Regions from separate parts of the Sphingobacterium sp. SRCM116780 genome, predicted to be linked through region 3. Evidence: riboswitches for the same ligand, from Rfam matches in the RefSeq annotation. Region 3 holds a riboswitch; each other region holds the start of a gene.
The links. A riboswitch is a leader RNA that binds a small molecule or an ion and turns the genes downstream of it on or off. The one in region 3 is predicted to bind thiamine pyrophosphate.

Region 1 (10,337 bases), 2.1 Mb from region 3:
ATAGAATCCATCACGGCCCTGTTCCGCAATTCGTTGAATGGTGTTGGCTAATGCTGGTTGTTGAAATAAATCATCTTTTTTCCAAGCTTCCGCTTTCAGTATGGGAGCTCCATTTGGATTATATTTTTTAAAACTTTCTTTATAATAGTTGAATTCTTCTGCCTGTTTAGCTGTAATCGGAAATCCTTTTTCAGCCAAAAGAATAGCTGGATTTAATAAGGTTTTCCAGGCTAATTTACCATATTTTTTATGAGCTTCTACCATTCCCGCGACTGATCCTGGGACCCCTGCTGATAAATGACCATAAACACTTAAGTCTTCAATAACATTACCTTTTTCATCCAGATACATATCAGCATGACCCTTTTCTGGTGCTTTTTCCCTAAAATCTAACGCGTTTATTTCTCCTTTATGGCTACGATAAACCATAAATCCTCCCCCTCCAATATTTCCAGCATTGGGATATACCACTGCTAATGCAAATTGTACTGCTACAGCAGCATCAATAGCATTTCCACCCATTTTTAAGATATCTACCCCTACTTTTGATGCTAATGGATGTGCAGTGACAACTGCTGCTTGGTCAAATGTTTCTGGTTTTTTATTTAAGTTGTGTGATACACTGCAGGACTGAATTACTACAGCAGCACTTACTAATAATATATTTAATCTACTTGATCTTTTCATATCTAATCGGTTACGGGTTGTATTTTTTCAAAATTTCCATCTAAGTGGTCAATTTTTATTTTATATTTTCTAACATTTGCAGGTCCTGATCCCATTCCAACACCTATCATTCCTCCTCCAAATCCTGAACCAACTGATGCAGAGACGAAGATATTGGCACTATTTTCAGTCGCTAAGCCGTAAAAATAGTATTCATCGTTTTCCATGACTAGTGGATAGTAGCCGTAGGTAGTGGAGATAAAGGTTTCGTCATTATCCACCACAGCATAGATCTGCGAATCTTTTAATTTTACTTTTTTTCCTTTTTCATTCGTATAATAATAGTACTTAATTCTTCTTTTTTTATCTTTTTCATCTAGAAGAGGATAATCTGGTTTTTGAAATTTGAGACTTTCATAACTCATATAGATACCGTCTACAAGATGTTCTGCAGAGTATAAGGGTAATTGTTCCTTCTCTTTGTAATCGATGTTCTGAAGATCCTGAATTGTCAAAACCTCAGATCCGATCGTCGGTGTTTTCAGGTTTGCACGAATGAATGTATCTATAATTAAGCTTCCTTTTTTTAATAATTTATTGGAAACATCTATTCCTGAAACTTGAAAGCTGCTATCGATGCGACTAATTGGGTGATATTGGTTTCCTTTTTTTTGATAGAGATTGGCTCGGAAATCAAAAAAACCTTTTTCTTTGAATCCGCCACCTATTTCGGAAAATGATAGTCTACGAATCTGCAAGAGCAAAGTGTCTTTTTGGGTACTTTCAAGGGTAATGATTTCTAAGTAGTTTTGTATTTGAGCTTCAAGAGAAGGGTTAGCAATAACTTTGGCAGACTGGCCGAAAAAGCCTTTATTGATGATTCCATAATGGGTGGTGTCTTTTCTAGAATCCAGTACGTATATTTTTTGAAATAGACTTTGCATTACCAGGTCTTTGGGATCATATTGAAATTTGAATTCTTTGTCTCTGTCTTGTGCAGACGCGTGTGCTAGTCCAATAAGTAAGATGAAAAATAACACATAGTGATTCTTTTTATGTAGGTATTTCGTAAAATTCATTTTCAAAGGGTATTAATTTCTAAGTTAAAGGTAAACAAATAAAAAGGCTGTATCAAGCATCTTGATACAGCCTTTCATTAATCCTTATCCAGGATTAAAGTGTTAAAGCTAATTTGGTAAATATATAACGACCATTGTTGCCGAATTGTTGCCCTGTTCTGGAATAAATAAAATATCCAGCACCTCTAAGGCCAGAACCTTCTCTTGTTTCGTCAGGATAAATATCTAAAAGATTATTGACACCTAAAGTGAAGCGTAGACTTTTAGCAATATTGTAACTAACACTTAGGTCGGTAATTATTTTTCCTTTAAAAGTTTGATAATCTGCTACAGTATTGGTGGCCCCATCAACATCTCCAAAATAGACGTTACGTAAAAATACATTGAACTTATCCAAACTATAGTTCAATGTAAAATTTACTTTTGTCCGCGGTACTGCTGATTCTAAATAGATGCGAGATTGATTATCAAAATAGGTGCTTTCTTTACCAACGAGTTGTTCTGAAGCGTGAATATCACCGATAATACTTGTTTTGACAAAAGTACCAGAAAGATCAGTTCGTAATTTACCTTTGCCTATATTTTCATTATAAGTAAGTACGACATCTATACCTTTGGTCTCTGTATCTATTGCATTGGCAAAGAAGCGAGCTGATGTAGCATTCGATTGTGCTAATAGATCATAAATTTCTTTGTCTTGATCCGTCGCATTTGCTGCATTACTTCCTGTAAATGTTCCTGTATAGATAATTCTGTTATCTATAGCGATGAAATATCCATCTACAGTGGCTTTGAATTTTCCATAATTAGCGGTAAATCCAGCACTATAAGAGCGAGAAGTCTCTTGCTTTAGTGAAGGAATACCTAATAACTGTGCAGGACGACTATCGTTCGTGAAAGTTCCAGAGTTCGTGATAACACCTTCGTTGAATAAGCTGGACGTTGCATTGAAATAACGTTGGTGTAATGAAGGAGCTCTAAACCCTGTACTAGCAGCTGCGCGTAGCGTAAAGATATCATCAATTTTATAGCGTGTTCCTAATTTCCAGTTTAATGTCGACCCGAAATCAGAATAATTCTCAAAACGTAGTGCTCCAGTTAACAACCAGTCGGAAGTAATATTTGCTTCTACATCAGTATAAGCTCCTACCGAAGAACGAGTTTCGTTGACTTCATTGTCAGGTCTAAATCCTGGGAACGCTTGGGCTCCAGATGCGTAAGCTTTACCATTTTGGGCAAATAGTGTTTGTACATTTCCTTGAATATTAGGAATTAAAATTGGATTCCCATTTCCATCAGTACCAATTTTTACGGCTTTTCCATAATCTGCATAGGATGATTCTTCCCCAGCGACTATCTGGTAGTTTTCATAACGATGTTCAAATCCAAAAGCAACATTTATTCCAGCTAATGGCTCATCGAAGAATTTAGTAAAGTCTAAATTACTTGTATTTTGAATAAAACGATAACCACCATCATCAAATGTAGTAGGAGAGGCCTTTAATAAACTTGCGTTTAAAGAATTTTGTGTTTGAAAATCAATTTTATTCGACCCATACGCATTTGATAAATCTACTTTCCATCCCGAAAATTCTGATTTTATTCCAGCAGCTAAAGATTTGTCATAATTATCGGTGACGATTAATGGTAAAAATCCGTCTGGATATATTTCACTAATATTTTGAGTGATTTGTGACGGCTGTCTACGGAATGCTGCTGAAGTACCTTTTCTATAATTTAATCCTCCGAATGAGTAAAATTCTGAATGCTCTGATAAAGGTATTTTTGAATTGAAAAATAAAGCTCCACCTTTTGTTTCAGCTTGACCGATTCTTGAAACATAATCAGCACGAGTTTTACCTTGTCTTACGAGTTCATCGTCAGTGATATCTACACCTGTTGGATTAGGATATAAGCTTGGGTTGTTGTAATCGGAAAAAATAGTTCCGGTGAATTCTTTTTGTCTATTTGTTGGTTGACGGTAATCGTATGAACCAGATAGATTGATAAATCCGCCATTTTTAGTTATCGGAATACCATAATTGACATTCGCTTGTACACTTTGGCCGTCATAATTATTCTCTGCGTTTTTGGACAAATAACCACCATAAGTAACCGAAGCACGTAATTCATCGACATTATCTTCAATGACTATATTAATAACACCAGCTATGGCATCAGATCCATATTGCGCAGCGGCACCATCCCGCAGGATTTCTACTCGTTTGATCGCAGACGTTGGTATTGCATTTAAATCCGTACCTACGGACCCTTTTCCGAATGATCCATTTATATTAACTAAAGAAGTCGTGTGGCGACGTTTTCCATTAACAAGGACCAACACTTGATCTGGGCCTAATCCTCTTAGTGACGCTGGGTCAATATGATCAGTACCATCAGATATTGTTTGTGTATTGGAGTTGAAAGATGGCGCTACGTAATTTAAAATTTGATTTAACGAAACTTGACCCACGTCCTTTGTTAATCCTTTGATGTCAATAACATCTACAGGAGCCACTGTCTGTAGATTTGATCTTCCTTGAGCTCTTGAACCAATAACGACAACTTCGTCTAATGAAACGTTGGAGAGGTCAAAATTGATCAAACCTTCGACACCTTGAGAAATTGTAATTTCTTTTGTTTGAGTAGTAAATCCTACATGGGATACCACTAACTTATTGATTCCGGATGACGCTGGAATATTGTAACTACCATCCTCTAAAGATTTAGTAGATGTATTATTACTCGTATTTTTAATGGTAACACTGCTTAATGGTAAACCATTATTGCTGATTTTACCTTTAATTACCTCTTGAGAGAAGGAATAAAGGCTAGTTACCGTTAAGGCACTTGTTAATAAAGTAGTATATAGGGTTGATCTCTGTGTATAATTTTTATCCATAAATTTTATATATTAAGCTAATGGCTTCAAATATATAAAGTCTACCTGATAACTAGTGTATTTATTTTTAATAATATCTTAAAGACGCTAATAGCCTTGCTATTATTATTTTAGTTTTTCATTATTCTTGTGGCGATCGGCATCGCGGATTGACTTCTTTTCTAAATTCTTTTCTAGGGCATCTGTTAAGTCAATGCCTGTTTGATTTGCTAAGCACATCAATACAAAAAGAACGTCCGCCATCTCATCAGCTAAATTTACCTCTTTGTCAGATTTTTTAAAGGATTGCTCACCATACTGTCTAGCCATTATTCTCGCCACCTCACCGACTTCTTCCATAAGCATAGCCGTGTTTGTCAATTCATTAAAATAACGAATTCCTGTTGTGTTGATCCACTTATCAATAGTTTCTTGTGCCTCTTTTATTGTCATTTTCTTAGAAATTATCTTTATCTTGTGTATTCATCATGATCGTAACAGGACCATCATTTAACAAATCAATTTTCATATCCGCTCCAAAGATCCCTAGTTGAACCTCTTTTTCTAATAATGAAGTTAGATAATGGGCCATTTGCTCATACATCGGTTTAGCTTTCTCCAGTTTTGCAGCACGAATAAAGGAAGGTCGGTTCCCCTTTTTTGTTTGCGCAAATAATGTAAACTGAGAAATTAATAAAATATTGCCTGCAATATCTTGGACTGATTTGTTCATTAACCCGTTTTCATCACTGAAAATTCTAAGATTGATGAACTTTTGAGCCATCCATTTCATATCTTCTAAGGTGTCTTCATCTTCAATTCCAATAAAGATTAAGAGACCCTGTTCAATTTGACCGGTAATATCATTTTCTACCGAACAACTTGCTCTTGAAACTCGTTGTATCACTGCACGCATAAGACAATATTAACGAAAAAAAAGAAAACTAAGTAAACGATCTCAAAAGAGATTATTTCTTTACATTAAAGATCGTTTACTCATCTCAATAACCTATCGGATATTTAATTCACAGCAATCCGTTTATTAAAATCTAATATTTAGACCTAACATAAAATTAGTTGTAGCCTGTGGATAGTAGAAATTAAAAGATTTACGAGATGAACCATCCATATATCCCCAGGTATATCCACTTGTTTCATATTTTTCATTCAAAATATTATTAATAGAAAGACTGAGATCAATATTTTTTATTCCAAATGCTGCAAAATTGTAGATTGCTCTAACATTGTTTACAAAAGAAGGATCGATGCTCCTTACCTTCGCGGAACTGTTATCTAGATATTGTCTGGAAATATATTTGGACAATAGGGCGATTTCAAAAGCCTGTACAGGTTTATAAGAAAATTCACTGGACAAGATTGTTGAAGGAGAAAGTGCAATATCAGTTTTCTTGAAGAATTCATTACTAGTTTCATCTGTAAAATTATTGATCTTGTTTTGACTTAGACCTGCAGTTGCTTTCCAAATAAATTGATTGGATATTTTCCAAGCTGCGTCTAATTCCAAGCCTATTCGATAACTATCTGGGATATTTAATCTTAACGGAGATCCTACATCGTTTAGTGCACCGGTTGGAATCAGTTGGTCTTTGTAGAACATACCATAAAGATTAGTTCCAATATTAAAGACATCATTTTTAAAGCGATATCCAATTTCAACATCTTGCATCTTTTCAGGTTTTGGATTGTTGCCAATGATATCAACGAAATCATCACGTACAGGTTCTTTGCTTGCATAAGCATAAGATGCATAAAGATTCGAATTTTCATTGATGAGATAAGTAAATCCTAATTTTGGATTTAAAAAATTAAATTTTCTGTCAAAATCCAGATCTTTAATCTTATCATCATCACCGCTAACTTGATAACTGATATTGCGATATTGTATATCAGCAAATAATAACCAATCATTGACTGTGAAATCTGCTTTTAAAAATGTACTGATATCATTTTTTGTAGCATCATTCAGATAATATTTGTCACCTAAATTACTGGTAGAAGCATATTGAGCCCAAATAACTTCACCATAATGATCACCTTTATATTGATTTATCGCTCCGCCCCATGTTAACTTTACCGCTTGCGAAGGATTGTAATTGAAAGAATACGTAGCGCCATAAAAGTAATTGTCTAGCCATCGTCTTCTAATTAAGTCTGTTTTTGAGATCGTATCCTTACCAAGGATGACTTGTGGCAAATTGTATTTTGATAATTTGTCTTCAGGACGGTATTCTTCATAATAACCAGCGCCTCGAGTATAATGTAGAGCCGCATTGAATGTTATTTTTTCATTGATAAAATTGGTGTAATGTAATTGATGGTGTGTTTGCGTATAGTTGTCCGTTTGGTTCTTGTATAAATACTTGTTATAGGTGCGACCAGCTTGCAATAAATTCTCTGTTTCTGCTGCTGTATAGCCATCATTGATCGCATAGTCTTTCATTCCTTCAATATCATTGTTTAAACGAGGCTCTGGAGTACCATACCAGGACTGATAGGTCTTTTCCTTTCCAGAGAAGACAATTGCTTTTAGAATCTGTTTATCACTGTAATATCCTCCGTCTACATAAAAAGACTTTAGATCAGAAGAAGCGCGATCGATATAGCCATCACTTAGAATCCGAGAGAGACGCACATTGAATGCAAATTTATTGTTCAAAAGACCAGAACCTACCTTTAATGTATTTTTCCATGAATTAAAGGAACCATAAGAATTATTAAATTCTACATATGGATCTTTTTCTAAGGTGTTAGATTGAATATTTAAAGATGCTCCGAATGATCCTGCACCGTTTGTGGAGGTTCCAATACCTCGTTGGATTTGAATACTCTCGGTGGAAGAAGCAAAATCAGGCAGGTTAACAAAGAAAGAACCCATGCTTTCTGCATCATTCAAAGGAATACCGTTCAAAGTAACATTGATACGAGCATTGTCCGAACCGCGTATCCGCATGCTGGTATATCCAATACCAGCTCCTGCATCAGATCCGATAACAACAGAAGGGGTTTGATCTAAGAGGTATGGAATATCTTGTCCAAAATTGTTTTTGGAGATATCTTCTTTGCTCAGGTTTTTATAAGTTGTAGAAGAGTTGCTTTTAGCGCGTGTTGCTTGTACAAAAACCTCTTCTGTTTTTATTACTTGTGCTTGTAGGTAAATTTCTATGGATTTATCATCCATTAAGTCAATTTGTTTTTTTTCGGAACGATAGCCCAAGAAAGAGGCGGTAAGATCATATTTACCGTTAGGTACATTAGAAAATAGCGCAACCCCTTTGTCATTAGATTTTGAATGTATAGTATTTGTAGCTACTAAACTAACACTCGCTCCTTGCAGTGTTTTTTTTGTTTCAGCGTCTAATATTTTGATAGATAGATGATGCTGTGCTGATACGCATAAAACTGTTCCTAAAAAAACGACAGTACTGATTAAACCTTTAATCATGATCTTTTAATTGAATTTTGAGTCAAATAAATTATTGCAAAGGGTTACAATAATCTTTTAAATATTTAACTAACCACTTCCCTCCGCCAGCATTATCTGGATCAGGTGTACAATACCAATGGTATTGTTGGGTATAATCTCAGCCTTTATTCGTGTTCTTGGAACAAGGCACCCCTTATCGATGTTGCGAAGTTATTAAAATAAATCATGACTAAAAATATTTTTAAGTAGCTATGATGATTTTGAGAAAAATAATTGTTAAGAATTTGGAAAAAATTAATAGTTGTCGGTTGAGTATGGTTGTATATTTAATTTGAGTAGCTAGTTTTATCTACTTACAGTGGTGGATTGGGGTACTCAAAAAGCTGTCAAAAAAATCTAATAATAATCGTTTTTTCTTTAGAATAAATATAGTGCTGTTCTTGTACACATACCCGCGACTGACAGGATGTCATTGAAATATTATACTATTGTTAAAAAATGTTAAATTATATTATTTCTCAATAAATTAATTGAGGCTAATTTTGTTTTGTCGTGTAAAGAAAAAGAGTGTATTTTTTATATTTATTTGTTTGTTAATGCTTTAGATGTGAAATAAGTATTTATGAGTTCTAAATTTGTCGGATATCTATCAAAAACAATGTAACTAATTTGTTTAAAAACTATTATCATGATTAAGTAATTAAACTATTTGTGTAAATTTGTTTTTTTTAATGGAAATAAATTATTCAATACACTTTGGCACGAATTTTAACGTTATTACCCACAGTTACATTGTATTAACCTCAATGCCATGTAGCTCTTAAAGTTTTTTATGATAATGAAATATTATAGCGCTAACTATATCTTACCGATTACTTCTTTGCCTATTAAAGATGGAGTTGTTGGTATAAATGATGACGGAGAAATTCTAGGGATTTATGAAGCTAAATCAACAGAATTGGACGGTCAACATATTGAAAAATTTAATGGAGTTATTGTTCCTGGTTTTATAAATGCACATTGTCATTTAGAATTATCCCATATGAAGGGTACAATTCCTTCCAAGACGGGTTTACCAGCTTTTTTATCTGCAGTAATGACGAGCCGAAACTCACCTTTAAAAGTGATCGATAAGGCAATGGCTGATGCGGATGAGGAAATGTATAAGAATGGTATTGTAGCGGTAGGAGATCATGCTAATACGGACAATACATCTAGAATAAAAGAATCAAGTAAAATTCTTTACCATACATTTATTGAAGTTTTCGGAGTAGAACCAAGTGAAGCGGATGGTAAAATACAAGAAGCAAAAGATTTAATTCATGAGTTTGCTTCAGCGCATTCGTCTATTACTCCCCATGCCCCTTATTCTTGCTCCAAAGCACTTCTTAAAAAATTTAAAAAATCTGTTTCTGAAGGAAATATTATTAGTATTCACAATCAGGAAAGCGATGAGGAAAATAAATTGTTTAGATATAAAACAGGTGAATTTTTAGATTTTTTCAAAAAAATTGGAAAAAACCCAGATTTGTTTAAAGCACAGGCTAGAAACTCTATTCAATCGTATTTACCTTACTTGCCAAATCCTAATAAATTGATTCTCGTACATAATACATATACTTCATTGAAAGATTTGGATTTTGTAGACAGAATGGGACGTGATATTGTATGGTGTTTATGTCCAAAAGCGAATCTTTTTATTGAAGATCAATTACCTAAAGTGATGAACTTTGTAAATGATAATCAAAAAATTGTACTTGGTACTGATAGTTTGGCATCAAATGATTCTCTTTCGATTCTGGATGAATTAAAGGTTTTACACAAGAATTTTGAAGAATTGGATTTTCAACAATCCATTCAATGGGCTACGATCAATGGTGCCCAAGCCTTAAATATCGCAGATCAATTCGGATCACTTGAAATAGGTAAAAAACCAGGACTAGTCTTGTTAAAAAACATGGAACACTTTAGATTGACAGATAAAGTTACCGTACAACGATTAGCATAGTAAAATACTCAAAATCTTCTGTACTTTTGTTGATATGAAGCATTTCAATATTTCTATCAAAGGAAAAGTACAGGGGGTTTACTTTAGATTCTCAACTAAAGCTGTGGCAGATCAGTTAGGTGTTAAAGGTTTTGTAAAAAACTTAGCCGATGGTTCTGTTTATATAGAAGCAGAAGGAGATAATTTTGCCTTAGAATCTCTGCTAGATTTTTGTGAAGAGGGACCCGAGCGTGCAGAAGTAGAAGAACTGACATATGA
Region 2 (10,337 bases), 410 kb from region 3:
TTGTGTACCTGAGTTTGATCACGGATGCTTATTCTCATCAGATTATGGGTCATCGGGTGCAAAATGATCTCTCGGCAGCAGGTTGCATCGGGGCCCTGGAGATGGCTGTATTAAAAAGGACAACACCCCATTTATCGCTGGTCCATCATTCAGACCGCGGGTCACAGTACTGCAGTAAATCTTATATAGATATATTGAGAACGCAAAAAGTAGCCGTTAGTATGACCCAGAACGGAAGTCCTTATGATAATGCCATTGCAGAAAGGATCAACGGCATTCTTAAATCAGAGTTTGAAATAGAGCGAAATACGGGATCTATGATACAATTACGGGATAAAATAGACCATGCCATCAACATCTATAATAACCTTAGGCCCCATGACAGCTGTGAATCACTTACCCCAAACCAGGCACATCTAAAAACCGGGGTCTTAAACAAAAATTGGAAAAACTACAGAAAAGTCAACTGGGAACGTAAAAAACAAGAAAGTGTAAATGCTAAAAACAGCACTTCAATTGATATAGGGGACTCTTCGACCGCTATATCAACTGAAGTCGCCGAAGGCTTAATCCAATTCAAAATACAAGAAATGAAGCAAACATAAAAAGCAGAGAAAAATTAACTACATTACTGAAATATCCGAATGTATAGCCATTTCAGTACTATGAAAATAGTGTATAGTTATTATAGGATTGTATGCACAAGGTGTATAGCTAATCTAGGATAATCAATCAAATGCTGTATAGCCAATTCAGGACGAGACATTCCTTAGCTTCCATACTATTCATAAGTAGAGCTAAAGTAGTGCCTAAGTAGTGCCTAAGCAGGGTATAAGCGTAGACTAAGCGTACATACAGTATAAAAAGTATACCTATAACGCACTATGTACGCTCTTACCACACCCTTACCAGTTTCAAATATCGTGTTTTCTTGAATAACGCTTTTAGTATGCTTATACCCTGAAGCATCCCTGCTTAGGGACTGAATCAATAGCGTATAGCCGGCTGGTAGAAACAAATAAAAATTGTTCTTCCGTTTGGCTGATAAGATTTGTATCCAATTATCCGCATGCGGATTAATCGAACGCAGATGCTCCATATTGTGTTTCCAAAAGAAGATTAGTGTTGAAGAATATAATTGGAATGGATAAATGATGTTCCAGTCGGTTACAATGGAAAATATAACGCTTCGAAAAACAATAAAAGCTCATCAGAAGAGGAGCTTTTATTGTACCTAGGGCGGGAATCGAACCCGCACTTCCTTAACGGAAACAGGATTTTAAGTCCTGCGTGTCTACCAGTTCCACCACCTAGGCAAGGTGTATTTTGTGGAGCGAAAAACGAGATTCGAACTCGCGACCCCAACCTTGGCAAGGTTGTGCTCTACCAGCTGAGCTATTTTCGCTTTTGATAACACAAATATAAGTAGATTGTAGATACCTCAAAATGTTTTTTCACCGTAAAACTGTAATTCCCTCAAAAGAAGCTAGATAATTTTAGGATATACAATCTCGAATATATGGTCGATTGAGATCATTCATTCCTTTTTCTACTTTAATTAGCTAATGAAGAAGAGTTATATACCCAACAAGATTCAGCTTGTATAGCCTATTTTGGTTACGTCATCAATAATGTACGTGTTAGTAGTTATTGAAAGTATCTATACATGCCTGAAAAATATAGCATTAGTATGATACTATGTCTCCTGTTCTTCAAACCCTATTAAAAATTTAATGTATTAAACCTCCAATAATAGGTATCTACGATTGTCAGCTTGTTACTATCGACAGGAAGACCCGTAATAATTTTGAGGACTTGCATCGCCATCATACTACCAATGATACCCGGAAGAGGACCCAATACCCCATATTGATCACAATTAGGTACATCTTCCGGATGTGGTGGTTCTGGAAACAAATCGCGTAGCTGTTTACTTCCTTGATGATTGAATACTGCTACTTGCCCTTCAAAGGCTAAAATACTACCGTAAACCAATACTTTCTGTAAACGTACACAAGCATCGTTGATGATATAACGTGTGGTAAAATTATCAGAGCCATCTACAACAATGTCATAATCTCCAATAATTTCATCTACATTCTCCACATTGATTTTCTTGGTATAGGATTTTATGCAGATGGAGGAATTCAGATCCTGGATAAATTGAGCAGCACTGTGTACTTTTTTCTGCTGTATTCGGTGTTCATTATGGATCACCTGTCGATTCAAATTATGGATTTCTACTTGATCAAAGTCGATAATTCCTAAAGTTCCTACGCCAGCGGCTGCGAGATACTGAAGTACGGGAGATCCTAATCCTCCTGCACCGACAACCAATACTTTGGCAGTACTAATTTTTTGTTGGCCTTCAACACCGATCTCATTAATGAAAATTTGACGACTATAACGATCAAAAGCGGTATATTGTTGCATAAGAGATTCTAATTACTGCCCTGAATAACTCATTTCCCAATCCTTCATAATCGGATCATAACCTGCCTGTCTAATTTTGTTCCGAATGGTTTCCATGCTTCTTTCGTCACTGATTTCAAATTGTTCCAGCGATTGCGGATCAACAACATACCCTCCAGGATTTGTTTTAGAAGCAGCACTCATGGTGGTCACGCCAATGGGGATGATATGATCCCTGAACTTCTCATGCTCTCGGGTCGATATGGATAGCTCCAAGTTCTCATTCCATAAACGATATGCACAGATTAACTGCAATAAATCACGATCTTCGAGGATAAAATTAGGAGCCGCAACACCTGCTGCAGGTCTTAATCTAGGGAAAGAAACCGTATATTTTGTTCGCCAATACTGTTTTTGTAGATAGTCAATATGCAAGGCATTGAAAAAACTATCTACCCGCCAATCTTCTAAGCCCAATAGCACACCTAAACCAATTTTATGAATGCCAGCTTTTCCAATTCGATCTGGCGTATCCAAACGATATTCGAAGTTTGATTTTTTACCTTTTGGATGATAAGATTTATATACTTCCTGATGATAGGTTTCCTGATAGACCAAGACCGTATTCACACCCAATTCCTGTAGCACACGATATTCTTCCAATTGTAAAGGTTGCACTTCCATGGATAGTTGGGCGAAATGCGGTTTTAATAAGGTTATCGCATTTTTGAAATAATTGATGTCAACCGTTTTATTTGCTTCTCCACTGACCAATAAGATATGATGGAGCCCCATCGATTTGAGCGCCATAGCTTCCATGAGCAGTTCCGTATTGGAGAGTGTCTTACGTTTGATTTTATTATCCATACTAAAACCACAATAGGTACAGATATTTTGACACTCGTTGCTGAGATAGAGCGGAGCATAAAGTTGAATGGTTTTCCCAAATCGTTTTTGAGTCACCCGTTGTGCTTGTTGTGCCATCTCTTCCAATAATGGCGAAGCAGCAGGAGAAAGTAGGATCATAAAATCATCCAGATTTCTTTTTTCTTTGCTGAGACTACGTTTTACATCGATGAGCGTAGTGTTGTATATTTTTTGCTTAATTTCCTGCCAGCTATATTGTTCAAATACTTCCTGAAAAGCGTGCATAATTCTGTTGTTAATCGATTAAAAATGAAGTTAATGGGCTTGAAGCGGATGCGTTATGTATGGGAGCACTTAGGCCAGCTTCAAAAGCTTTTCTACCAGCAATCACGGCTTCTTTAAATGCTTCTGCCATTTGTATTGGATCTTGTGCGGTAGCAATAGCGGTATTGACTAAAACAGCATCAGCTCCCATTTCCATTGCTTTTGCGGCATCAGAAGGAGATCCAATTCCAGCATCAATAATAACCGGAACCTGACTTTGTTCTAGGATGATTTCTAAAAAGTCGATCGTACGCAAGCCTTTGTTACTCCCAATAGGTGCTGCTAGCGGCATCACAGCTGCTGTACCTACTTCTTCTAATCTTTTGCATAAAACAGGATCAGCATGTATATAGGGAAGAACTATAAAACCCAATTTGGTCAGCTGTTCTGTTGCCTGTAAAGTTTCGATGGGATCGGGCATTAAGTAACGGGAATCTGGATGAATTTCTAATTTTACCCAATTGGTTTCTAATGCTTCTCGTGCTAACTGTGCAGCCAAAATGGCCTCTCTTGCATTCCGAGCTCCTGAAGTATTCGGTAAGAGATTAACATTGGGTATTTGTAATGCTTCTAGGAAAGTATCAGATGATGATTCATGATCCAGTCGCTTTAAAGCCATAGTAACCAATTCAGATCCTGAGGAGAGAATTGCTTGCTTCATTTGACTGAGCTGACCAAACTTTCCAGTTCCTAAGAAAAGCCTAGAATGGAACTGACGATCTGCTATTTTTAATATATACATTGCAATTTGTTTTTAAGTTTTTGAACAAGATTTGGTTGTTTGGTAATGAGCGTTGAAAGTGCTACCCCATAGACACCGACTGTTTGTAATGCTGTTATATCCTCCAAAAAAATTCCTCCGATGGCATAAATAGGAGGTAGTTGCACGTCCTGATTTTGGAGACTGTTAATGATATGTGCATAACCTTCGATACCCAAAACAGGACTTAAATTTTCTTTTGTCGTCGTAAAACGCAAGGGACCAAGTCCGATATAATCACATTTTTCTGCTATACGTTGTTGTACATCAGCAAGCGTATTGGCAGTACCTCCAATGATCTTATGAGCACCTAACAGTTGTCGAGTTTCTAGTATGGTACTATCGGTCAATCCAAGGTGAACACCATCGGCGTCGATAACTTTCGCAATATAGATGTGATCATTGATAATGAATATTGCCTGATACTGCATACACAGTTTCTGCACACGAATGGCTAAATCCATAAGCTGATCATCATTAGCTTCTTTCCAACGAAGTTGTATCCATCGAGCTCCTGCTTGGAGTGCATATAAGATGTTTTTTTCCTGCTCGAACGCGTTATTTCCTTGTGAAATATATTGTAATTTACTGTACATGATGATGACCTAATAAGCTTTGGTTGCTGTTTAAAAATTGTTCGATATAAATTTTCCCCAATCGACAGGCCTCAATAAGTGTATAACCTCTTGCTATATAGGCAGCTATTGCGGAAGACAATACACAACCCGATCCATGTTTGTCTCCTGCTTGAGGAATGGTTGGTGGAAGAACTATTTCCTCTTGTTGGTGATAGAGTATATCTGTACCTTTCATTTCTTCCCGATGACCTCCTTTTCGAAGTATGGCTACTTGCTGGGTATCTATAGTATCCAATAGGCCATTTTCTTGGAAAAAATCATATTCCAATTGATTGGGTGTGATCAGTTGAAGCTGATTTAATCCTGCTGGAAACCCTTCATAATGGTCGAGTTTAAAAAATTGAAATCCAGAACTACTCCTGATCACAGGATCCCAAATGATGAATGCGTCTTTCCGATGGTGTTGTATAGTCTTCAAAATTTTGACTAGAAAAGAAGGGTTAGGTACAATACCGATTTTAATGACTTGAATCGGATATGTTAATAAAAGTGTTTCAATGGCATGCAATACATCTTGAATGGGAAACCATTCCACGTTGAATAATTTATCTGCGGATTGCAGGGTATTGGCTGTTAATACGGACATCCCTTGGATGTTTAACTGCTCCATGGTTTTCATGTCAGCCAATACACCTGCACCACCTGAGGGATCAAACCCAGCTATACTCAATACGAAAGGTCTTGCTGTAGACATGCTTTAAAATTTGTTATGGGTTGTTGATTTTTCCAGATCGTGCCTAATAAGGCAACACCATCAACACCATTGTTCAGTAATAAGGAGATATTATCTTCTCGAATACCTCCAAGGCCAATTAATTGTACTTGATTATTCTTTCGAAGATGCAAATCCGTTTGTACGCTATTGTTCTGTCCATAGCCAGGTTTGGAAATACTGGTGAACATGGGACTCAGAAAGGCATAAGACCATTGCTGATCCAATGCATTAAAATCGTCCATACTATGTACAGATGTCGACAGGATATAGTCTTTCGTATAGCTATTCTGTTTGCCTGCTACACGATCACGTTCATTAAAATGCAACCTGTTGACAGCTGTTTTTTGTGCAAGCTCATGATGCGTATGTAAGACCAAACGATTTCTAAAGGATTCGTCTATTGCAGAAATATAACCGTACATCTCTAATGCGGAGTAGGTATATTTTCGAATATGCAATAATTCCAATCCAGCCTGAAAAAGTTGATGTATCCGAGTCAATTCATTTCGGACGTTTTGTTCAGGTGTCAGTATAATGATCATAAATAAAGCTCTTTCCCTTGTTCTATAAATTCTTTAGACATGTCCATCATTCCTTGTTCTGCTGTATCTCGAATCTCTTGTGTGATTTTCATCGAACAGAATTTTGGACCGCACATTGAACAGAAATGAGCGACCTTGGCTCCATCAGCAGGTAGAGTTTCATCATGAAATTCTCTTGCTGTATCAGGATCTAAAGAAAGATTGAATTGATCTTCCCAACGAAATTCAAACCTAGCTTTGCTTAATGCATTATCCCGATACTGTGCACCAGGATGTCCCTTCGCTAAATCAGCTGCATGTGCCGCTAATTTATAGGTGATCACACCATCCTTGACATCTTTCCGATTGGGTAAACCCAAGTGCTCTTTGGGCGTTACGTAACAGAGCATAGCGCATCCATACCAACCAATCATGGCTGCACCAATAGCAGAAGTAATATGATCGTAGCCAGGAGCGATATCTGTTGTCAGGGGACCTAAGGTGTAAAAAGGAGCTTCATCACACACTTCCAGTTGTTTCTCCATATTTTCTTTGATCATATGCATCGGTACGTGACCAGGTCCTTCAATCATCACCTGAACATCATGTTTCCAAGCGATTTTAGTCAATTCCCCTAAAGTCTCCAGTTCTGCAAATTGTGCGGCATCGTTTGCATCTGCTATGGAACCTGGGCGCAATCCATCACCTAAAGAAAAGGCAACATCATATTGCTTCATAATGGCACAGATTTCCTCAAAATGCGTATATAAGAAATTTTCTTTGTGATGAAACAAACACCATTTTGCCATGATAGAACCTCCCCGAGAGACAATTCCTGTCACACGTTGAGCCGTCAAGTGAATGTAGCGCAACAATACACCCGCATGAATCGTAAAGTAAGAAACTCCTTGCTCTGCCTGTTCAATCAACGTATCCTTAAAGATTTCCCAGGTCAAATCTTCGGCTACACCTTTTACTTTTTCTAACGCTTGATAAATGGGAACAGTTCCAATCGGTACTGGTGAATTGCGAATGATCCATTCGCGGGTTTCGTGGATATTTCTTCCTGTGGAAAGATCCATAATCGTATCTGCACCCCAACGACAGGCCCATACTGCCTTGTCGACTTCTTCTTCAATACTCGAAGTGACAACACTATTGCCAATATTAGCATTGATCTTTACCAGGAAGTTACGACCGATGATCATCGGTTCACTTTCAGGATGATTGATGTTATTGGGAATAATGGCTCTACCTGCTGCAATTTCATCCCGTACAAATTCAGGAGTGATGCGCTGTTTTGGGGTACGAGCTCCAAAGCTTTCGCCTGTATGTTGTTGATTCATACCTTTTGTTGCCGCCTCTAGTTGTTCTATACGCTGATTTTCTCGAATAGCCACATATTCCATTTCAGGGGTGATGATTCCTTTTCTAGCATAATGCAATTGGCTTACATTTTTACCTTCTTTGGCTTTTTTTGGTTTATGACTATATTCGAAACGCAGTTCATCCAGTTGGGTATCTGCTAATCGCTCTTTCCCATATGCGGAACTTATTTGCGATAATACCTGTACATCATTTCTTTCCAGTATCCATTTTTCACGAACTCGAGGTAAGCCTTTCCGAATATCAATCTGGGCATGCTCATCGGTATAAGGACCGGAGGTGTCATAAATGGTAACAGGTGGATTGATTTCAATCCCTCCTTTACTCAATTTGGTTGGACTCAACGTAATTTCACGCATGGCCACCTGTATCGGAAAGAGTTGTCCTTGGATATATACTTTTTTCGAATTTGGAAAAGGGCTTTGGGTGATGTTCTGTTCTAACATAGTATTATATTTAGGTAATGAGTGAATTTATCCGCCTTGTGTGGCTGAAATGATGAGAATATGATCTTGATGCTGCAACGTGGTATTAGACCAGGCTGTTTTAGGAATAACCTGATTATTGACGGCGACAGCAATGCCTTTGGTTTTTTCTGGAAATTCCAATAGCATTAATCCTTCCAAAGAGGAGGGGAGTTGATCGTAAAAATGTGATTGGTGATTGATTGTAAGTTCCATTCCTATAAAAATTTTTAATAAAAAACTTTAGGAATGGCTACAAAAAGTGCTCGTAATAGCACGATGAAGACATCTTACTTTTCCCTACGCCAGTATGACCCGGATCAGGTTCTAAGGGTAAAATCTCAGCCTGCACATGATGCAGACACCCCTAAAGTTTGTACTAATGTAGGTGAAAAAAAACTTAAATACAAATCTTAAGGTGTACTATTTTTTGAAATGCTGTTGTATGAAGAAGGATTTTTTATCATAAGACTTACGAGTGAGTGTAGGATACTAACTTCGGAATTTAGTAAGTTATACTATAGTAGTAAGTTAGGGTTTATAGGGGTTTAGTAGGGATTTACCCCTACTAAACCCCTATAAACCCCCTATAAACCCCCTCTTATAGCTATATTAACAATGAAGTTGATATAACTATATAATATGGAAAATATTTAAAATTAAGAATGGTTCTTTTTAAACATTTTCTTCTATTTTGTCATGATACTTTGATAAGCTAAAATGCGTAACATCAAAGTCACTCATTTTAGGTTTTAGTGGTTGAAAAGGTAATCGTTCCTGTTAATTTCTTATTTCATAGATTTTCTAAGATTTAAAATAAGACTATTATTATTTTGCTTCACGATCAAGTATATAGAACCCATAAAACAAAAAAAACTATTTTTGAACTAAGGGGGTAATATACGCCCGAAGAATTTAATTTTTTAAAAGATTCTATTTTGCTATGAATCTGGAGTTTATATAAATTTAGCTAGTACTGATTTACATATCCAATTTGAAAAAATAATTGATTATAGGATGAGTACTAATTACAATTTATGTGTCTTACTACTAAAGAATCGTTTATTATGATGAAATTCTCATGAATATATCACTTACAAATAAAAAGTATAAACATATTGAAGACGCTATAGTGCAATTTACAAAGTAAAATTAATATGATTTCAAATACATCCTCCATACATTTATTGGAATGGTTTCTCGGAATGAGCAAGGGGAATAAAGAAGCATTCAACTCATTTTATAAATCATATTATTTTCGATTAAAGACTTTTGCGTTTCAACTTTTGAAAAATGATGCCTTAGTAGAAGAAGTTGTATCTGATTTATTTGTCAAGATATGGCTGAAGAGGGAGACGTTAGTAGAAATCAAAAACCCGCAAATGTATTTATATAAAACGCTTCGAAATATGTGTTTGAATGAATTGCGGAAAAAATCTTTACCGCTAGATGTCTTGGATGAAGAAATGGAATTGTCTTCTCCCGATCCTTCTCAAATATTAATAAATAAAGAATTATGGAGTCTGCTTCATGCTGCTATTGAAACCTTACCAACGCAGCGAAAAATAATTTTTACGCTTATCAGAGAAGAAGGACTAAAACAAAAAGAAGTTGCGGAACTCTTAAATATTTCTGTTCGAACGGTAGAAAATCAGCTGTATAGAGCGATGAAATATCTCACAGGTTATATTGAAACCTATATGAAAAAAGAATCAAATCAAAATAACAAGATGAACATCAGACGTTTCTTCTTGTCTTTCTAGAAACCCCTTGTTTTAAATTAATATTCAACAAAAAAATTATGGACAAAGAGGATTTTTTAAAATTATTGAGCAAAAAAATGGTCGATGGTCTTTCCAAAAGTGAACAATGTGATTATGATATTTACCTGGCAGAAAATCAGGACTATGAACCCGTAACAAAAGTTTTTGAAACCTTTTACAAGGATGTAAACACGGTAAATGATCATGCTCATAGTGGTTTGGATAGCATATGGAGTCGGATAGAGAACGAAAGTGCTGAACAGAAAATAGTTGCTATTCGACCTGCTAAAGTAAAGATGAGGATATGGGGTATGACTGCTGCGATTATCGTATTTTTTATAGCAACTACGGTTTTATATCAAAGATTTTTCACACAGGATAATCTACAATTTGAAATGGTGACCAAAACCGGTACTGGGGAAAAGTTACTTTTTTCTTTAGATGATGGTAGCCAAATTACATTAGACCGTAATTCTTCAATAAGTTA
Region 3 (10,337 bases):
TTCCGATGTTACCGCTTACTGTCAGTTTTTTTACCAAGGGTAATCAAAATAGATCAAAAGCTTTTGGACGAGCTTCGTTTTATGGAATCTCTATTATTGTCATTTATGTGATATTAGGACTCGCAGTGACACTAATCTTTGGTTCAGATGCTCTTAATTCATTATCTACGAATGGTATTTTTAACTTCTTTTTCTTTTTGATGTTGTTAGCTTTTGGAGCTTCATTTTTAGGAGCGTTTGAAATCAGCCTCCCAAGCTCTTGGGTAAATAAGATGGATGAAAAGTCCGATAAAGGGGGATGGGCAGGCATCTTTTTTATGGCTGCAACTTTAGCCCTAGTTTCGTTTTCTTGTACAGGACCTATCATTGGTACTCTTTTGGTACAAGCGGCAACCAGTGGCGCTTTATTAGGCCCTGCTATTGGTATGTTTGGTTTTTCTCTGGCTTTAGCCATACCATTCGCATTATTTGCGCTGTTTCCTAGTGCAATGAAAGCAATGCCAAAATCTGGTGGTTGGCTGAATAGTGTAAAAGTAGTGTTGGGTTTCTTAGAACTAGCTTTTGCATTAAAATTTCTATCCAATGTTGATTTGGCATATCATTGGAATTGGTTTGACAGGGAAATATTTTTGAGTTTATGGATTGTCATATTCGGATTGATGGGACTTTACTTGTTGGGTAAAATCAAATTTGCTCATGATAGTAACTTAGCACATTTGTCTGTTGTTAGAACCTTTTTTGCGATTGTAGTCTTATCTTTTACCGTTTATATGATTCCTGGATTATGGGGAGCACCATTAAAATCAATATCTGCCTTTTTACCACCACAAAGTACACAAGACTTTGATTTGAATCAAGCTTCTTTAGGAAGTGCTACGCATAATGTCGATGTTTCAAGTCGTAAATATGCAAATTTATTTCATGCGCCTTTAGGATTGAATGTATTTTTTGATTACAAGGAAGGAATGGAATATGCTCAAAAAAATCATAAAATGGTGATGATTGATTTTACTGGACATGCATGTGTGAATTGTCGGAAAATGGAAGCCAATGTATGGACAGATCCTGATGTACGATCTGTTTTAAACAATGATATTGTCATTATTCAATTATATGTTGATGACCGAACGGAATTGGCGATTGAAGATCAGCAAAAGACAGCTGATGGTAAAACCTTAAAAACAATTGGAAGCAAATGGAGCTATTTGCAAGCACATCAGTTTGAATCGAATTCACAGCCATTTTATGTATTAATGGATCCTTTAAAGGAAAAAGTTCTCATTAAACCACAAGGTGCTGATTATGAAGCTAATTCATATCTTGTTTATTTAAAAGAAGGTTTAAAGGTATTCAAAAACATCCAATAAGGTTTAGGAAATGACTTGATAAAAAATATTTTATTTTGGACGAAAAAAGCTTTCATAAAATTGGATTACTGTTAAATTTAATCTTACTTTTACAGCGTAAAACCACTAAGCATAAAATTAAGCTTTTTACTAGGTTTTAGGTAAGGGTTAACAGTGAACTTATAAAATGAAGAAAGTATTCAGTCTAGGGATGTTCCTTGGATTATTATCAATAACATCTATTGCTTTACAATCATGTAATGAAGATGTCAAGAAAAAAAAGGATGGAGCTCAGCATATTGACGCTGTTGATAGTACAGACGTTGCAGACCCTATAGATACTGTTGAAAAGAAAGTATCAATTGATTCAACGACCACTAAGGATAAAAAGAGTATACTGCATCATGAGGTGGATACCGCGAGATTACTGACGGACTCGGTATCTCCACGCTATATTTATTTGACATTTGATGATGGACCTTTAAATGGTAGTCAATTTGTTGACTCAATAGCGACGGCTAAAAATATAAAAATAAATGTTTTTCTAATTGGGAAGCATGATAAAATGAGTAAGACTTTACATAAACACTATGAACGTTATCTCAATAATCCGTTAGTGGATTGTTATAATCATAGTTATAGTCATGCTAATAATAAGTTTACTAATTTTTATAGTAATGCGGAGACTTCATTCCAAGATTTTGATAATAATGAAAAGGCGTTGAATTTGAAGTATAAGATTGTTCGTCTTCCAGGTCGTAATATTTGGTATTTTGCAGATCGTAAGCGTATTGATATGCAAAGTGGGTCAAGTACTGCAGATTTATTATATCAAAACGGTTACCGTAGTATGGGATGGGATTGTGAATGGAAAAAAGGAAAACCATCTGGTATGCCTGTAGAATCGGTAAGTCAAGTTTATCGTCAAATCAACAACAGGTTGCGTAATGGTACATCATTTTCTAAGAATAATGTTGTGTTATTGATGCATGATGATATGTTTCAAACGCGACAAGCGCAAAAAAAATTGAGTGATTTAATCGATAGCTTGAAATTACATCCTAATTACAAATTTGCTCACATGAAGGATTATCCGAAACAAAACTAAAAAAGAAAGGCTCCAACTATAGTTGGAGCCTTTCTTTTTTAGTTTTGTTTTCTTAAATATTTTGTCAGTATTACGATCGTCTGTCCATCAATCTTTCCTTCTATTTGTTCCGTATTATCAAAAACAAGTCTGATGTTTTTAACAACAGTACCAAGTGTTGCTCGTATCGTAGAACCTTTTACATCTAATGTTTTTGTTAGAACAACTGAATCTCCATCAAATAACTGTTGACCTATACTATCTAAATGAAATGCTACATATCCATCATTTTCATGATCACCTGTTTGTTTTGCCCATTGTAAGGTTTCATCGTCTAAATACAAGATATCCAAAGCGTCGGATGCCCATCCTTCATTTTTTAAACGGCTCAACATACGCCATGCTGCTACTTGAACAGCGGGAAATTCAGACCACATAGTGTCTGGCAAAAATTTCCAATACTCAACGTCTAGTTGTTCCGTCTTATTTAATTGATTAGCACACTTTTGAGAAATAACAATAGTATTGTCTACATCGGGCTGCAAATCAGGAGGTAATGTATATAGTACTAAGTTTTCAGTTGCTTGGCTTAATTGACATTTATTCCCCGCCCTTTCGAATAGTTGATTTTCTAATTTCATCTCAATTTGGATAAGTTGCAAACATACTGAATATTTATAATTCGGTATCTGAAAAATTATCATATAAAGATGAATAATAATAAAGAAAATCGAAATTGGAATATAATTTGTAATGAACTAAACAATATATTTGCATACTATTAATTATTAACTAGAATTAAACTAAAATCTTTTATTTATGAAATGGCAAGGTGGAAAACAAAGTGATAACTTTGAAGATAGAAGAGGGATGTCTGGTGGTCAGAAACTGACTTTAGGAGGTATAGGTGGAGTTATTGTATTGATTGTTGGTTTTTTAATGGGTGGTGATCCTGCTCAATTATTACAGCAAGCTCAAAATATGGGAGCAGGAACTGAACAAACTGGTGAACCTAGAGAAATTAGTGCTGAAGAACAACAATTGACAGATTTTTCAAGAACAGTTCTATCAAGTACAGAAGCTGTATGGACAAATCTGTTTACTCAACAATTGAATAAAAATTATACACCAACTACTTTAGTGGTTTATGATGGAGGTACTGAAACAAATGGATGCGGTTTGGGTAAAGCTTCGTATGGACCCTTTTATTGTCCAGGTGATCAAAAGATATATTTGGATTTAACCTTTAATCAGGAATTGACAACCAAATTTGGCGCTAAAGGGGAATTTGCTTTGGCATATGTGATCGCGCATGAAGTTGGACATCATATTCAGCAATTGGTTGGCTTGCTTCCTGAAACGAATGGGATGCGAGGTAAAATGAGCGAGGCTGAAAATAACAAGATATCGGTAATGACGGAGTTACAGGCGGATTTTTATGCTGGTGTTTGGGCACACCATGTGAATGAAATGTCAGACATAAAAATTGATTACAATGATATCATGGATGGAATGGCAGCAGCTGAAGCAGTAGGGGATGATAAATTGCAAACAGAAGCGCAAGGTTATGCGGTACCAGACTCATTTACACATGGCACCTCGGCGCAACGTAGAGCTTGGTTTAAGAAAGGTTATGATTCTGGTGATATGCGTACTGGAAATACCTTTAAAGATCCTAGCTTGCAATAGAGAGAGATTATTGCACTAATAGATTACAACCTCTTATATCACTTTGATCAAAGCGACCTAAGACTTCAAAAGATCCATCATCATAGATTTTGCCGAGGTCTTGGGTTGCAATAAACGAACATGAATAGCGATTAGCTAAGTCAATAACATTAATTGCTCCAGTTTTTTTGTTTTCGGCTAACGTCAATGGATCATTCGTTTCTCGGATTAATATCTTCATCCAATTCGGATGCCTGAATATACCATTGGCTTCAGAGTACCCTTGAGATAATAATTCTGTCATTCCATATTCAGAATGAATACCTGGAACATGGAAGCTATTACAAAGGAGTTCATGTATTTCTTCACGAACCATCTCTTTACGTTTTCCTTTCATACCACCTGTTTCCATAATGATTAAATTTGGAAAATCTAGCTGATACTTCTCGATAAAATCCAGTAAAGCAAAGGTAACTCCAAATAATAATGTTTTTGTGCCTTTGGTTTTGAGCTGTAATAAGGTTTGATATAGCTCTTCATGATTATATAAAAAATAATTACTTTCTGGTTGATGACTATTTTTCATTAAATCATTGATCATATAGATTAATGATGAGCCTGTCCGTTCTAAGTATGAAGGAAGTAATGCTAGTATAGCAATATTTTCAATTTTCCCATAAAATTGCTCAAATGCTGCACGGAAACTTTGCTCATAGACCCTCTTTTCTGCAACCAAATGTTTGCTTGTAATCATTCCGGTTGTTCCTGAACTTGTAAAAGTAATTTCAGGTGAATAACCATCTGCAATAATGGCCTGTGTTTTAAAAAGTTCTATGGGTAGAAAAGGGATTTTTGTAAAATGATCGATCGCATTGATAGGTCTATTTAATTGTTGCACATATTGCCGATAGATGCTTACATGTTCCATTTGAAAACGAAAAGTGTTCAAACAGATTTCATTAAATTCCGTTTCATTTTGAATAGTAAATATCCGATCCCAATTCATAGATTTTAAAAAATTTGCATGCAAATATACATATTATTAAAAGTTGAATGAAAAACAAAAAAGGTTCTTATGCAATTAACACAAGAACCTTTTTTGTCTCATTAATGCTATTATTTTATAACATTCCACCGTCAACGGGTAATACTTGGCCAGTTACATAAGCAGATAGATCTGATGCTAAAAATAAACAAACATTAGCAACGTCTTCAGCCTCTCCAGCACGCTTTAATGGAATACCTGCTTCCCATCCTTCAACAACTTTAGGATCTAATACTTCCGTCATTTCTGTACGAATAAATCCAGGTGCAACCACATTAGTCCGGATATTTCTTGATCCTAATTCTTTAGCGATAGATTTAGAGAAACCAATAATACCTGCCTTAGAAGCGGCATAATTAGCTTGACCAGCATTCCCTTGAACCCCAACAACGGAACTCATATTGATAAACGACCCTTTACGGTTCTTCATCATAACTTTAGACGCCGCTTTTGTTATATTAAAAATCGATTTCAAGTTTACATTGATAACATCATCCCAGTTTTCTTCTGTCATACGCATCAACAACCCATCTTTTGTAATTCCAGCATTGTTTACCACAATATCAATGGTGCCAAAATCAGCTACAATATCGCTAATTAATTTATCCGCTTCATCAAATTTTGATGCATCCGAACGGTAACCTTTTACAGTAGTTCCGAAAGCCTGAAGTTCTTGCTCTAAAGCCTGACCTTTTTCCACAGATGATAAATATGTGAATGCTACATTTGCTCCATTTTGAGCAAATACTTCAGCAATTTTTCTACCTATTCCTTTTGATGCTCCAGTAATAAGAGCAATTTTTCCTTCAAGTAATTTCATTCTTATGTATTAATATTTAATAAAGGGTTCTTGCAAAAATGTTAAAACTATCCTACAATAGCAACATTATACACAATTTAATTCAATGATTTAGAACAATAATTGGAAATTAAAGCTTTTAAAGCGCCTTGATCTTGAAGGCAAATTGCCAATGGAAATGAACGCTTTATTGGAAGTTAGGGAATTCTTAATAAAAGTATGGTATTTTTGAATAAGTCTCTCTAAAAAGTACAGTTTTTTGACAAAAGGATTACGTTAATATAAAAATCTATATTAAATTTGCATCAATCACAAAGACATGAGTAAAAAAACAAAAAATACCAAAGAGGTAGATGTCGTTTTAATTGGCGCAGGTATCATGAGCGCAACTTTGGGCACACTAATTAATGAGTTAAGTCCAGATATTAAAATAGAGATTTTAGAACGTTTAGATGTAGTCGCTGCAGAAAGTTCTGATGCATGGAATAATGCAGGAACTGGCCACTCGGCATTATGTGAATTGAATTACACACCACAAAAAGAAGATGGTTCTGTAGAAATTGATAAAGCAATTAGTATTGCTGAACAATTTGAAGTGTCTAAACAATTTTGGACTTATTTAGTTGATAAAGGAGTTATTCCAAAACCAGAAGATTTTATTCGTTCAGTTCCGCATATGAGTGCTGTATTTGGCGAAAAGGATATTGATTTTTTACGTAAAAGATTTGATGCCTTATCTCCGAATAATTTGTTTAAAGGAATGGAGTTTACAGAAGATAAAGCTGTTCTTAACGAATGGATACCTTTAATGATGAAAGGTCGCCCAGCGGATGATAAAATTGCTGCGACTAAAATGATTTTAGGTACTGATGTAAATTTTGGTTCATTAACACGTGATTTAGTTAAGCATCTTGATGCGAAAGATAATATTACCTTACATCTAAAGCAGGAAGTGCGTGATATTGAAAGAAATGATAACGACACTTGGAAAATAGAAGTAAAGGATTTACAGACCGGAGAAAAACGTGAAATCAATGCTAAATTTGTATTTATTGGTGCTGGTGGACATTCTTTGTTGCTACTAGAAAAATCAGGCATCCCAGAATCAAAAGGATACGGAGGTTTTCCAGTAGGTGGTCAGTGGTTGCGATGTGTCAATGAAGAGGTTATTAATGGACATCATGCTAAAGTGTATGGAAAAGCATCAATTGGTGCGCCACCCATGTCTGTTCCACACTTAGATACACGTTATATAGATGGTAAACAAGCGCTACTGTTTGGCCCATATGCAGGGTTTTCTACTAAATTCTTGAAACAAGGATCGTATTTTGATTTACCTGCATCTATTAAATTGTCTAATATAAAACCTATGTTATCTGTAGGACGTGATAATATGGACTTGACGAAATACCTCATTTCTGAAGTGATGAAAAGTCCAAAAGACAAGCTGGATGCATTAAAACAATTTATGCCAACGGCAAAATTAGAGGATTGGAAAATTGAAGCGGCAGGCCAACGTGTTCAAGTAATCAAAAAAGATGCTAAACATGGTGGGGTATTAGAATTCGGTACAGAGGTTGTGTCTTCTGCAGATGGTTCAATTGCTGCATTGCTTGGTGCTTCACCAGGAGCTTCTACTTCAGTAGCAATTATGATCAAATTACTTAAAAGATGTTTCCCTGATCGGGCGAAATCAGATGAGTATCGTAAAAAATTGCGTGAGATTATCCCTTCTCATGGACAATCCCTTAACGATAATGTTGAATTATGTAAAGCGACAAGAGAGCGTACACATACAGCATTGAAATTAGATAATTTTAAAGATTAATTTCTTTTACCATACTTATGGGGTGCTTGCAGTAATTTTTTACTGAAACAGGCTGAGATTATACCCAATAACAACAATTGCTCATCACTTCGAGCAATTGTTGTTATATACCTGATCCAGATAATGCTGGCGTAGGGATTTTAATTTCAAAAAACATTGTTTTTATAGCCAATCCATAAGTGCGTATTGTTTACATTTTACACACTTGAATGCATATAGATCAAATTTTAGCAGATTTTTTTCAACAAATCAAAGCAACGTCTTTAGCCGAATGGCTTGCTGTTGGCTTTGGTATTCTACAGGTATGGTTTGCCAAAGCTAATAAACCGATCAATTATCTCTTCGGTATTTTTGGTATCTTGATATCGATATATGCGTTGTTCTTTGCTAAGTTGTATGGAGAGATTGTACTCAATATGTATTATTTGCTGATGAGTATCTACGGTTGGATATATTGGGAACAGAACAGCAATCAATCACAGGCTATATCGACATCAACGAAAAAAGATTGGATCGTTGTGCTGATGATTTGCTTTATTGGATTTAATATATTCTATTTTGGATTGATACATGTTACGGATTCGGATGTTCCTTTGTGGGATGCACTTGTGTCTTGTACAGCATGGGCAGGAATGTGGTTATTAGCAAAACGGAAGATAGAAAACTGGATACTATTAAACATCAGTAACCTCATGGCAATACCTTTACTTTACCATAAAGGTCTATTACTGTTTGCTGCTTTAACTTTATTTTTATTTGTCATGGCATTTTTTGGCTATTTTAACTGGAAACGACTTTTAAAACGTGAATTTACATATGTTGCTCAACCAAGCTCAAATTAATATAATAAAGGATCAGCAGGCATTAGCGATTCAAGCTAAATCAATGACTTCGCAACAATTAGATTTAGCTATTTCTGAAAAATGGTTCAAGATTTGGGTGCCAAAATCTCTCGGTGGAATGGGACTACCTTTAATAGACGGGCTCCAGTTTTTAGAAGAATTAGCCTATTATGATGGGGGACTAGCATGGACAGTCACATTATGTTCAGGAGCAAATCTTTTTGTCGGGTTTATTGATCCACAAATTGGGAAAGAGATCTTTGAAAACCCCGCGGTCTGTCTTGGAGGCAGCGGACGTGCTTCTGGATATGCGGAAAAAATGAACGATGGATATCGAATTAAAGGATATTGGAAATATGCAACAGGAGCTCCCCATTTGACCCATTTCACGGCAAATTGTATAGTAACTGAAAACGGTATACCGTTACTTGATGAACATGGGGAATCACTTGTAAAATCATTCTTTTTTGATCGAGATGATGTGTTAATACATTATGACTGGGATACTTTTGGCCTTGAATGTACCGCAAGTCATAGTTTTTCCGTAGAAAACCATTTTGTAAAAGCATCAAGGAGTTTTCTGATAAAAGAGACAACAAGTACTTGGTCTGATCAATTGTACCAGTATCCATTTATGCCATTTGCAGAATTAACCTTATTAACTAATTTTATAGGGATGTATAAACGTTTTCTTGATTTAGTTGAGAAATATTTTATTCAACGATCTAATGATACCATTTGGTTAGAAAATAAAGGAAAGGAAAAGTTTAAATTATTGGATGGGATACAACATGATCTTGATACCCGCAGACTCTCTATTTATAAATTAGCTGAACATTCATGGCAAAATCTAACATATAAAAAAGATAATCAGTCGTTATATGACAGTATTGCTGTTGAAAGTCGAGATTTTGTAGTAATAATTAAACAAAACATCATCGCTTTGTTTCCGCTTTGTGGTATTGCAGCTGCTCAACGTGAGCATGAAATGAATATTGTATTTCGTAATATTTTTACAGCCACTCAGCATAGCTTATTGCAACATTAAAAAAGTCCGATTTTTTTTATCGGACTTTTTTAATGTTGCTTTTCAAGCGCATCTTTCAAGTTCATGAGCCGCAAGTAAGAAGGGCATTTCTCCTTTTCCTTTGTCCATCTTTCAAGAGCTGCTAAATTTGACTGAATAAATTTAGGCATATCAAAAACATGCATATCGATCGTAATTTGTATCTCATTTGGTAATGAAACAGAATCAAAGTATTCTTTTAGTTCTTCAATAGTCATGCTTCAAATATACAAAAAGCAATAAGGAAGAGGAATAAAATTACTAAGATATGAATCAAAAAAATATATAATTACTCTTCTTTTGTTAAATTTTATCCTCTTCTATACTCAATAAACATATACATCATAAAAATTTAGTACTTAACTTGTTTTTAGTCGATAGAAATAGGTGAAATGATTTGAATACAAGACAAATCTGTTATATTTATACGAATATTTAATACAAAGTCTCTGCTTGCATCATAATTTATATGTCATGATTATAGAAAAAAGCTGTATCTCTGATTTATCTGCTCATATGGAGTTGTATCATAAAGCAATTGCATTCCAACGTTCAGTAGGGAATGCTAACTGGATAGGGTTTGACGATCAAGCTGTCCTCAAAGAAATAGAATCAGAATTACAATATAAAATAGTTATTGATGGTAAAATTGCTTG

Region 1: it holds a riboswitch for thiamine pyrophosphate, as region 3 does, so the genes downstream of both, LZQ00_RS14760 (TonB-dependent receptor) here and pnuC (nicotinamide riboside transporter PnuC) in region 3, are expected to answer to the same signal.
Region 2: it holds a riboswitch for thiamine pyrophosphate, as region 3 does, so the genes downstream of both, thiS (sulfur carrier protein ThiS) here and pnuC (nicotinamide riboside transporter PnuC) in region 3, are expected to answer to the same signal.

The regions. Positions count from the first base shown of each region.
Region 1 is NZ_CP090446.1:3,427,954-3,438,290, reverse strand. It holds gene ggt (gamma-glutamyltransferase) at 1-687, opposite strand, end outside; gene LZQ00_RS14780 (hypothetical protein) at 690-1,745, opposite strand; gene LZQ00_RS14775 (TonB-dependent receptor) at 1,840-4,647, opposite strand; gene LZQ00_RS14770 (nucleotide pyrophosphohydrolase) at 4,753-5,079, opposite strand; gene dtd (D-aminoacyl-tRNA deacylase) at 5,084-5,542, opposite strand; gene LZQ00_RS14760 (TonB-dependent receptor) at 5,669-8,089, opposite strand; TPP riboswitch at 8,151-8,275, opposite strand; gene LZQ00_RS14755 (amidohydrolase family protein) at 8,910-10,079, shown strand; gene LZQ00_RS14750 (acylphosphatase) at 10,114-10,337, shown strand, end outside.
Region 2 is NZ_CP090446.1:817,545-827,881, forward strand. It holds gene LZQ00_RS03525 (IS3 family transposase) at 1-605, shown strand, start outside; tRNA gene LZQ00_RS03530 (tRNA-Leu) at 1,232-1,316, opposite strand; tRNA gene LZQ00_RS03535 (tRNA-Gly) at 1,330-1,405, opposite strand; gene LZQ00_RS03540 (HesA/MoeB/ThiF family protein) at 1,723-2,433, opposite strand; gene thiH (2-iminoacetate synthase ThiH) at 2,446-3,564, opposite strand; gene LZQ00_RS03550 (thiazole synthase) at 3,575-4,345, opposite strand; gene LZQ00_RS03555 (thiamine phosphate synthase) at 4,333-4,959, opposite strand; gene LZQ00_RS03560 (hydroxymethylpyrimidine/phosphomethylpyrimidine kinase) at 4,949-5,695, opposite strand; gene LZQ00_RS03565 (thiamine phosphate synthase) at 5,668-6,258, opposite strand; gene thiC (phosphomethylpyrimidine synthase ThiC) at 6,255-8,069, opposite strand; gene thiS (sulfur carrier protein ThiS) at 8,097-8,303, opposite strand; TPP riboswitch at 8,368-8,466, opposite strand; gene LZQ00_RS03580 (RNA polymerase sigma-70 factor) at 9,245-9,850, shown strand; gene LZQ00_RS03585 (FecR family protein) at 9,889-10,337, shown strand, end outside.
Region 3 is NZ_CP090446.1:1,227,131-1,237,467, forward strand. It holds gene LZQ00_RS05415 (protein-disulfide reductase DsbD family protein) at 1-1,367, shown strand, start outside; gene LZQ00_RS05420 (polysaccharide deacetylase family protein) at 1,534-2,454, shown strand; gene LZQ00_RS05425 (PhnA domain-containing protein) at 2,493-3,074, opposite strand; gene LZQ00_RS05430 (neutral zinc metallopeptidase) at 3,253-4,122, shown strand; gene LZQ00_RS05435 (acyl transferase) at 4,130-5,107, opposite strand; gene fabG (3-oxoacyl-[acyl-carrier-protein] reductase) at 5,223-5,966, opposite strand; gene LZQ00_RS05445 (malate:quinone oxidoreductase) at 6,265-7,773, shown strand; TPP riboswitch at 7,785-7,928, shown strand; gene pnuC (nicotinamide riboside transporter PnuC) at 7,983-8,615, shown strand; gene LZQ00_RS05455 (acyl-CoA dehydrogenase) at 8,590-9,663, shown strand; gene LZQ00_RS05460 (DUF6965 family protein) at 9,693-9,899, opposite strand; gene LZQ00_RS05465 (GNAT family N-acetyltransferase) at 10,156-10,337, shown strand, end outside.